Regions from separate parts of the Paraburkholderia terricola genome, predicted to be linked through region 1. Evidence: predicted binding sites of a transcription regulator. Region 1 holds the regulator's gene; the other holds the start of a gene.

Region 1 (5,141 bases):
CTGACCGGAACCCCGCGACGCTTACTTCGGCGCCGCGACGGTCACGAGCGCCGGGCGCAGCACGCGGTCGGCGATCACGAAACCCTTTTGCAGCACCGCGACCACGGTGTTCGGCTCCTGGTCGGCCGGCACCATCGAAATCGCCTGATGACGGTGCGGATCGAACTTCTCGCCCACCGGGTTCAAGGCGACGACGCGGCCCTTCTCCAACGCGCCATTGAGCTGGCGCAACGTGAGTTCGACGCCTTCGCGCACCTTCTGCAGATCGTCGGACGAGTGGGCAACCGCCGCTTCGAGACTGTCGACCACCGGCAGCAGATGCTCAGCGAAATTTTCGATTGCGAATTTATGGGCCTTGGCCACGTCTTCCTGCGCACGGCGGCGCACGTTCTCGGTCTCCGCCTTGGCCCGCAGGAAGCTTTCCTGCAACTCGGCGATCTTCGCCTCGGCTTCGGCCAGCGCGGCTTGCGCGGCGGCTGCGGGCGCCTCGGCGGCGGCGCCCGCGGCTGCCTCGTCCTGTTGCGGAGCAGTTGCCTCGGGAGCCTCTGCGGCCTGGCGCGCGGCTTCGTCGGCGGGCGTGGGATTCTGGCTCGTCGGGTTCTCTTGCGTGTTTTCCATGTCGCTGAAAGTCGTTAAAAAGTAAAAGCCAACGGTGGTGGCGGCGCCCAACAACCGGTGCCATTCGTGCGTTGCAATATTGCGACAACAACCGGGCGCGGATTGGGCGCGTCACCGCGTATCGCCACCGCAGATGGGGCCGGAAAGACCCGTTTCAAGCGCCTCTGCCCGAACTTTTCACGCCGCTGACGCGTGGCGGAAATGCGCCGTTACAACCATTGGATCGGCGCAATCAGATTGAGATTGAGTGCGACCAACAAGTGGCCTATGCTCCAATAAAGCATCGGAAAAGACGTGTTAACCCTAGTCTGACAAGCGCCTTTCCGACATTTTTCAAATTCCAACCGAAACGCCCGTTTCTATCCTGCAACGTCCCGAGGGGAGTACCGTGAAACTGACCTTTGCAATCTCGGTGGTCGCCTTGGTACTGATTGCAGGCACCACGACCATCTGCATGTCCGGCGCTGTCAACGATCGCACGACCGAATACGGCGGCGTGAACGCGACCTTGGAACAACTGTTCTGTTTAACCGCCACCTGACAATTTGTCGATAGTGCGCCGGTCGCGCTTGGTCGGCCTGCCGTGCAATGCGGCGGCCGGTTCGCGATACGTCTTGCGCCGTTCCTGCTCGGCCTGCCGCTTTACCTTGCTCTCACCGGTTTCCGCATAAAGCGTCTGCGCGACGCTCGCGGGGCCGCGCACGTCGCACACGCCCAGCACTTCCACCTGCCACACGATCCGTTCGATCTCGATCTCGACCAGATCGCCGACCCGCACGTCCTTGCTCGGCTTGACGGTCGCGCCGCCGATGCGCACGTGCCCCTTGTCGACCGCGTCCGCCGCCAGCGAGCGCGTCTTGAAGAAGCGCGCCGCCCACAGCCATTTGTCGATGCGCAGCCTCGCGCCCGGTTCAGTGGAGATCCTGTAATTCATGAGCCTCGGTCAAGCCCCTGTCGTATGCGGCACCGGCACCGCCTGCACCGGCCAGCCTTGCAAATTCTGCGCGACGATTTCGCCGAGCGCCGCGATCCACGCTTGCGACGCATTCAGGCAGGCGATCCGGTGAAACTCCTTGCCGCCCGCATGCAGGAACTCGTCGCGCACTTCCATGCCGATTTCCTCGATGGTTTCCAGGCAATCGGCGGTGAAGCCTGGACAGAACACATCAGCACGCCGCACGCCCGCCGCGCCCAATTCCTTCAGCGTGGGCGCAGTGTACGGCTGCAGCCATTCGGCCTTGCCGAAGCGCGACTGGAAAGTAATGCGGCATTCCACCGGCGTCAGTTCGAGCGCCTGCATCAACAAGGCGCCGGTCTGCTGGCATTGCTCGTGGTACGGATCGCCGAGATCGAGCGTGCGCTTGGGCACGCCGTGAAAACTCAGCACCAGCTTGTCGCCCGCCGCGAAGTCAGGCCGGCCATGCTGATGCCAGTATTGACGCACCTGCGCGGCGAGGGCGGCAATATAGGCCGGATGGTCGGCGTAATGCCGCACCGTGCGGATTTCCGGCTGGTTGCGCATGCGCTTGAGAGCCGAAAAAGCATCGTCGAACGCGGTGGCCGTGGTGGACGACGAGTATTGCGGATACATGGGCATGAGCAGCACGCGCTCGGCGCCCGCCAGCTTCAACTGGTTCAGCATGGCCGGAATGCCGGGCGTGCCGTAACGCATCGCGTAGTCGACCAGCACCGTGTAATCGTTCAATTGCAACAGATGGCGCAACGCCTCCACCTGCTTCTCCGTATGCACGCGCAACGGCGAGCCCTCGGGCATCCAGACCGCCGCGTATTTCTTCGCCGACGCCCGGCCGCGCAACGGCAAGATCAGCAGACGCAGAATCACCTGCCAGAGCAAGGCGGGAATCTCGACCACGCGGGGATCGGACAGGAACTGCGCCAGATAGCGGCGGACCGCGCGCGGCGTCGGCGCGTCCGGCGTGCCGAGATTGATCAGCAGCACGGCGACACGATGTGACGTGGCGTTCTGTGAAGGCCGCTCGAGGTCGAAGCGCATAGGCAGGAGGGGTAACCGCTTTGGGCGGAAAGTCGGTTCAGGTGGGATTCATTATAGCGGCGCGGTTCCCGGCGAGGTCCGCCGGAGACCCCTGGCCATTCGGCCAATTGGCAAGCCGGGCGCCGTCGCGCATCATGTGCGGCACGAACCTCCGCGGCCGCGATGGGCGGCCGTGTTACTGCTGGCTGAGGGTGAGGGAAAGCAGACGCGCCGTGATATCCACGATCGGGATCACGCGGTTGTAGGCCATGCGGGTCGGCCCGATGACGCCGAGCGTGCCGACGATCTTGCCGTTCACCTCGTAGGGCGCGGTGACGACGCTCATTTCCTCGATCGGCACCAGGTTCGACTCGCCGCCGATGAAAATCTGCACACCCGCCGCATGGCTCGACACGTCGAGCAATTGAAGGAGACTCGTCTTTTGGTCGAACACATCGAACAGCTTGCGCAAGCGCGCCATGTCCGAGGACAGATCGGCGACTTCCAGCAGGTTGCGCTCGCCGGAAATCAGCACGGTCTCGCCGGTGTCGGCTTCGTCCGTGCTGGCGGTGACGGCGGCGTGCATCAGCGTGGTCATGTCGCCGCGCAGTTCGTCGATTTCCTCACGCAGGCGGCGGCGCACCTCGTCGAACGACAGGCCAGCGAAGTGCGCGTTGATGTAATTCGAGGCTTCAACCAGTTGCGACGGCGAGAAGTCGCGCTGGGTGGCCATGATGCGGTTCTGCACGTCGCCTTCCGGCGTCACGATGATGAGCAGGATGCGCTTGTCGGACAGGCGCATGAATTCGATCTGCTTGAACACATGGCTGCGCCGCGGTGTGAGCACCACGCCGGCGAACTGCGACAGATTGGAGAGCACGCTCGCCGCCGCGGCGACGATTTTCTGCGGTTCGCCCGCCTGCAGCGTAGTCTTGACGGTACGCATCACGGCTTCTTCGTCCGCGGCGGATTCCACCGTCAGCATCGTATCCACGAAGAGCCGGTAGCCGCGCGGAGTAGGAATGCGGCCCGCCGACGTATGCGGACTGATCACGAGCCCCAGGTCCTCGAGATCGGACATCACGTTGCGGATCGTGGCCGGACTCAGTTCGAGGCCGGAATAGCGTGACAACGTGCGCGAGCCGACCGGCTGACCTTCGGCGATGTAGCGCTCGATCAGCGTTTTGAGGAGGGTTTGTGCGCGAGGATCTAGCATGACGGAAAATTTTAGCTCAATGACAGCGCTACCGCGAGCGCTAACGGCGCCCGCCCCTAACGGCCGCGCCGCAAGCCGGCGGGACGGCGTTTCGCATTCGCTGCGGCGCGCGTGCCAGCCCGCGGTTCGGCGCTTCGTCCAGCGTTCTTGCGCCCGCGCGATCCAGTGGCGGCGCGAAGTCCATCGCTCGGTACAGCGCCTCGCCGGCCGCCAGTCCGACGAATCCGACGGCAGCGCGCCGCCGCACTTTACCCGGCGCGCATGTCATCAAGGCTTCACCATTCTAACGACAATCGCGCGATACGCTGACAGCCCGCTCCAGCCGGCCCGCCACCGGGTCTGTCTGCGGTTCTTTTCAGGCCCCACCTATGGTGTAATGCCGGCATGCAAGTAACCAGCCAGTTCAAGACCGTTGCGCTCGTCGGGCGCAACAACACGCCGGGCATCGGCGAGCCGCTGACCGAGCTCGCCGCGTGCATCGCGAAGCGCGGCTTCGACGTCGTGTTCGAAGCCGAGACGGCCGCTGAAATCGGCATCACCGACTACCCGGCGTTGCGTCCCGCCGAGATCGGCGCGCGCGCCGACGTCGCCGTGGTGCTGGGCGGCGACGGCACCATGCTCGGCATCGGCCGTCAGCTCGCGCCTTACCGCACGCCGTTGATCGGCATCAACCACGGGCGGCTCGGCTTCATTACCGACATTCCGATCTCCGACATGCGCGAGACCGTGCCGCAAATGCTGTGCGGCAACTTCGAGCGCGAGGAACGCATGCTGCTCGAAGCGCGCATCATGCGCGGCGGCAACCCGATCTATCACGCGCTGGCCTTCAACGACGTGGTGGTGAACCGCAGCGGCTTCTCGGGCATGGCGGAACTGCATGTCTCGGTGGACGGGCGCTTCATGTACAACCAGCGTTCCGACGGCCTGATCGTCGCCACGCCGACCGGCTCGACCGCTTACGCGCTTTCTTCACAAGGGCCGATCCTGCATCCGCAGTTGCAGGGCATCGTGCTGGTGCCGATCGCGCCGCACGCGCTGTCGAACCGGCCGATCGTGCTGCCGGACGATTCAAAGGTGAGCATTCAGATCGTCTCGGGCCGCGAAGTGAACGTCAATTTCGACATGCAGTCGTTCACCTCGCTCGAACTGAGCGACACGATCGAAGTGCGCCGCTCGCGCCATACCGTGCCGATTCTGCATCCGGTCGGCTACAGCCATTACGCGACGCTGCGAAAGAAGCTGCACTGGAACGAATACCCGTCACACGAAGAAGACGACAAACCCTGAGCGGCCGGCAATCACTGGAACGCGAAC
Region 2 (5,141 bases), 150 kb from region 1:
GTCACGTCCACCTCAAGGGTGCAAGAGATGATCGTAATGGCTTTCGCTGGGATTGAAGCTTTCAGCCATCGACTCTCATGCACCATTCGTCCACCTTCAACTATCCTGCATTCTGTCGCAGCAGGCTTGACGAGATGAGGATTGAAAAGCGGTGCCCCTTCGCGGGTAATGGAAAGGGCAGTGAGCATCTGACAAAATCTCTGCAAGAACATCAAAAAATGGAGGTCGAGTGCGGACGGTCGAATACCGCTTTTGCACCATTTGGCGCATCGACGCGCCAGTGCAGGAAGTTTGGGCGGCAATCCAGGATTCGGCGCGCTGGCCCGAGTGGTGGATTAACGTCGAGCGCGTGGACCAGCTAGAGGCCGGTTCCGATCAGGGCGTGGGCGCCGTACAACGCTATACGTGGAAAGGCCGGTTGCCCTATCGTCTCGTGTTCGACATGCGAGTGACGCGCGTCGAACCCTTGGTAGCGCTGGAAGGGGAAGCCAGTGGCGACGTCGAAGGCGTCGGCCGGTGGAGCTTTTCGACTGACGGACGCGATCTTACCGTGGTCCGCTATGACTGGTGCGTCCGTACGAACCGCGCATGGATGAATGCATTGGCGCCTTTATTGCGACCGGTTTTCCAATGGAACCATGACGCAGTGATGCGCGAAGGCGGCGCGGCGCTGGCGCGGCGGCTGCTTGGCGTCGAGCATGGATGAAGCCAGCGTGGCAATGGATTGAACGCTTTGCACTCGAGGCGCTCAGTGACGATGTAAGGCCGTAGCCGATGACGGAAAGTCACCCGTGGCGCCACGCGTTCGATTTCGTCCTTTGCGCTTTGCCTCACGCAAAGCCTTGTCGGCAGCGAGTATTAGCTCCACGGGCTCACCCACACTTCGCATCGGCATCCGCTCGTCAACATCTGCGCTTATCGTGACGAAGCCGGTTCGGTTGCCTGAATGTTCAATTTTCAGGCTACGGATAGCGCTGCGGATAGTGTCCGCGATTGCTGCGGCATGGGCTACATCGGTATACGGAAGAAGCGCTGCAATCTCCTCTCCCATAGCGTGTGGCCAACTCTCCAGAACGTCGGGCTATCAGATCTCTGATGAAATGGCCAATCGTTCACAGGCGGTCATCGCCCGCTGCGTGTCCCTGGATGTCGTGGTATCGCTCGAAGCAATCGACATCCAGCATGATCAGTGCAAGAGCATTCACGTGACGCATGGCGCGACTGAATTCGCCATGCAATGCGATATCGAATTGGCGGTGATTTGCGAGCCAAGTCAGGCCGTCTTGTAATCCAAGTCGATCAAGAGTTCGATTTGGCGGATTAGATGCCAGACGAACAATCGCACCACAATGACGAGGCAAAGCACGTCAGCGGAATGCCCAGATTGTGTGGCGCCAGTACTCATGCAAAATCTCGTCTTTGGACAACGCAACTGCTACAAAGGACAGTGCGGGTGGCTGCGGTAGTTGTTCAGCCGCATGACGCCATTCTGCGATTCTCCTCGAAACGGGAATAACCCACCTTGATCTGCTTATCACGCGGGCGCCAATGCGCGGACCAAGGTTAGCGTGCTGTCGCTCGACTGCCCATGCACTTCAACTTCGCGAGCCATCAAGCGCAACGAGAGACAGGCACGCAATCACCACGAAGGCAATCGCGCGCCAGAGATGGTTTATTCAAGGTCAACTATCCCCGCAGACAGCGTGGAAGCACCTTGTAGCGAGGCATTTTCTTCGGAGAGAAATTCGCCATAGCCGCGAACGCATGGCGAGTCCATCGGCATCCGACCGCACGTCTTGACGTCCACGCGCTTCGAGAGAGGCCTTGTGTCCGCGTCGCGAGTTCACCAATGCGCATGTGCAGCGGAATACATGATCAGCACGCCCCGCGGCCGCTTCGTCGAAGCTGCATGAAGGCCGACAAATATTTCTGGCTACCGGTCTTGATAGGGTTTTCCCTGCCAGGATGCTTGCGCATCGAATTGCGGCGCGCTGATTCTCAGGATGGCGGTCCGCGCCTGAACCGGTGACGCCTAGCGATACGCGAGAAACCGTATAAGTACTTGTTGCGAAATAACATTATTCGAATGAGACGCCGATTTTTGCTGCAATGCAAGGTTCGAACCGAAGCAAACAAAGCGCAAAGGTAAGCGGATTTCGACAATCGCCGCATCCCTTCTTGAATTTGTCACCACCCGTCCATATAATTAGCACTCGCTGCACGAGAGTGCTAACAACATCGCCGGTTGGCTCGGCCAGCCGGGTTTTCTCAGCGTTCTTCAGTCTCAATCAAGAGAGGAGTATGTATGAACCTTCGTCCTTTGCATGATCGCGTGATCGTCAAACGTCTGGATCAAGAAACCAAGACCGCGTCGGGCATCGTGATCCCCGAAGCCGCAGCGGAAAAGCCGGATCAAGGCGAAATCCTGGCAGTCGGCCCGGGCAAGCGTGACGACAAGGGCGCATCCATTGCGCTCGACGTGAAGGTGGGTGACCGCGTTCTGTTCGGCAAGTACGCAGGCCAGACCGTCAAGGTCGACGGCAACGAACTGCTCGTCATGCGCGAAGAAGACATCATGGCCGTGGTGCAGAAGTAGGCGCAAGTCGCTACTTCCCCGGTTATATCCCAAGAATTCAAGGAGTTAGAAGATGGCAGCTAAAGACGTCGTATTCGGTGATTCCGCCCGTGCCAAGATGGTTGAAGGCGTGAATATCCTCGCGAACGCTGTGAAGGTCACGTTGGGTCCGAAGGGCCGCAACGTTGTCCTCGAGCGCAGCTTCGGCGGCCCGACGGTCACGAAAGATGGCGTTTCGGTCGCGAAAGAGATCGAACTGAAAGACAAGCTTCAGAACATGGGCGCGCAAATGGTCAAGGAAGTCGCTTCCAAGACCAGCGACAACGCCGGTGACGGTACCACGACCGCAACGGTCCTGGCTCAGTCGATCGTCCGCGAAGGCATGAAGTACGTCGCATCGGGCATGAATCCGATGGACCTGAAGCGCGGTATCGACAAGGCCGTGACCGCCGCGATCGAAGAACTGCGCAAGATCAGCAAGCCGTGCACGACCAACAAGGAAATCGCTCAGGTTGGCGCGATCTCGGCGAACAGCGATTCGTCGATCGGCGACCGTATCGCTGAAGCGATGGACAAGGTCGGCAAGGAAGGCGTCATCACCGTTGAAGACGGCAAGTCGTTGCAAGACGAACTGGACGTCGTCGAAGGTATGCAATTCGACCGCGGCTACCTGTCGCCGTACTTCATCAACAACCCGGACAAGCAAGTTGCCGTGCTCGAAAACCCGTTCGTGCTGTTGCACGACAAGAAGGTTTCGAACATCCGCGATCTGCTGCCGGTGCTGGAACAAGTCGCAAAGGCAGGCCGTCCGCTGCTGATCATCGCTGAAGACGTCGAAGGCGAAGCGCTGGCCACGCTGGTGGTGAACAACATCCGCGGCATTCTGAAGACGGTTGCCGTGAAGGCTCCGGGCTTCGGCGATCGCCGTAAAGCCATGCTGGAAGACATCGCGATCCTGACTGGCGGCCAAGTCATCGCGGAAGAAACCGGCCTGACGCTCGAGAAGGCAACGCTGGCCGAACTGGGTCAAGCAAAGCGCATCGAAGTGGGCAAGGAAAACACCACGATCATCGACGGCGCTGGCGAAGCTGCAAACATCGAAGCACGTGTGAAGCAGGTTCGCACGCAAATCGAAGAAGCTACGTCGGACTACGACCGTGAAAAGCTGCAGGAACGCGTTGCCAAGCTGGCAGGCGGCGTTGCAGTGATCAAGGTTGGCGCTGCGACCGAAGTCGAAATGAAGGAAAAGAAGGCGCGTGTCGAAGACGCACTGCACGCAACGCGCGCAGCTGTGGAAGAAGGCATCGTGGCCGGCGGCGGCGTCGCGCTGATCCGCGCACGCACGGCAATCGCAGGTCTGAAGGGCGCCAACGCCGATCAGGACGCAGGTATCAAGATCGTGCTGCGCGCGATGGAAGAGCCGCTGCGCCAGATCGTCACGAACGGCGGCGAAGAAGCCAGCGTCGTGGTGGCGGCTGTTGCTGCCGGTAAGGGCAACTACGGCTACAACGCGGCAACCGGCGAGTACGTCGACCTGGTTGACGCAGGTGTCGTGGACCCGACGAAGGTGACGCGCACCGCGCTGCAAAACGCAGCATCGGTTGCAGGTCTCCTGCTGACGACCGACGCAGCTGTGTGCGAACTGCCGAAGGAAGACGCTCCGATGGGCGGCGGCGGAATGCCGGGCGGCATGGGCATGGACATGTAATTCCGCGTGGGCCTCGTTACGAGGCTCGCTTGGGAATGCATGGGAAAGCGCGCCGCGAGGCGTGCTTTCCAACGAAAAACCCGCAAGGCATTTAGCTTTGCGGGTTTTTTCTTGGGAGCAGGCGGCGCGCGCGCGGGCACCCCCGGTATCACGAGGCCGCTTCGCGGGCGAGCTTCAGGGCGAGAGCGTTCTCGCGCAAATAGTCGAATATCTTCGCCACGCTTTGATCCGGCGTCAATGTTGCGGTATCGATCCGCAGCTCGGGCTCGACCGGGGCTTCATAGGGTGCCGATACACCGGTAAACGAAGGAATCTCTCCCGCCCTGGCTTTCGCATAGAGGCCTTTCGGATCACGGCGAGCGCACGTGTCGACCGGCGCGGAAAGATGGGTCTCGATGAATGTGCCCGCCCCAATGATTTCGCGCGCCATGGCCCGGTCTTCACGCATGGGAGAAATGAGCGCCGTGATGACAATGAGACCGGCGTCGTTCATCAACTGTGCGACGTGTGCGACTCTGCGAATGTTCTCGCGCCGATCTTCCTTTTCGAAGCTGAGGTCGCGCGCCAAGCCGTGACGGATATTGTCGCCGTCGAGCACATAGCACGCATGTCCGAGTGACACGAGCTGTTGTTCGAGCGCGAACGCGATGGTCGACTTGCCTGCACCTGAAAGACCGGTGAGCCAGATGGTGACCGGCCTTTGGCGGAACATCCGGATTCTGTCCTCAGCGGTAATCGCACCATGGCAACGTTGCACGAAAGCGTGAGACTTTCCCATTGTCATGCTCCCCTGGCGCTCAGGCGTGGTGCCATCGTTGGCGCCGGATTCCCGCGTTGCTCAGGCGCTCCGGTGAGTTC

Evidence for each region. The regulator HrcA, encoded in region 1, represses chaperone genes, less so after heat shock. The targets are predictions, from matches to a motif close to TTAGCACTCNNNNNNNNNGAGTGCTAA.
Region 2: the regulator HrcA is predicted to act here: its motif matches at 2,207-2,233, upstream of groES (co-chaperone GroES).

The regions. Positions count from the first base shown of each region.
Region 1 covers NZ_CP024941.1:571,673-576,813, reverse strand. The annotation lists gene grpE (nucleotide exchange factor GrpE) at 22-618, opposite strand; gene CUJ90_RS32780 (hypothetical protein) at 1,007-1,159, shown strand; gene CUJ90_RS02525 (RNA-binding S4 domain-containing protein) at 1,145-1,552, opposite strand; gene hemH (ferrochelatase) at 1,562-2,632, opposite strand; gene hrcA (heat-inducible transcriptional repressor HrcA) at 2,808-3,827, opposite strand; gene CUJ90_RS02510 (NAD kinase) at 4,212-5,114, shown strand.
Region 2 covers NZ_CP024941.1:720,286-725,426, forward strand. The annotation lists gene CUJ90_RS32585 (hypothetical protein) at 1-188, opposite strand, end outside; gene CUJ90_RS03125 (SRPBCC family protein) at 230-706, shown strand; gene CUJ90_RS33715 (diguanylate cyclase) at 749-1,051, opposite strand; gene CUJ90_RS33720 (GGDEF domain-containing protein) at 1,113-1,361, opposite strand; gene groES (co-chaperone GroES) at 2,306-2,596, shown strand; gene groL (chaperonin GroEL) at 2,649-4,283, shown strand; gene cysC (adenylyl-sulfate kinase) at 4,432-5,061, opposite strand; gene CUJ90_RS03155 (hypothetical protein) at 5,081-5,141, opposite strand, start outside.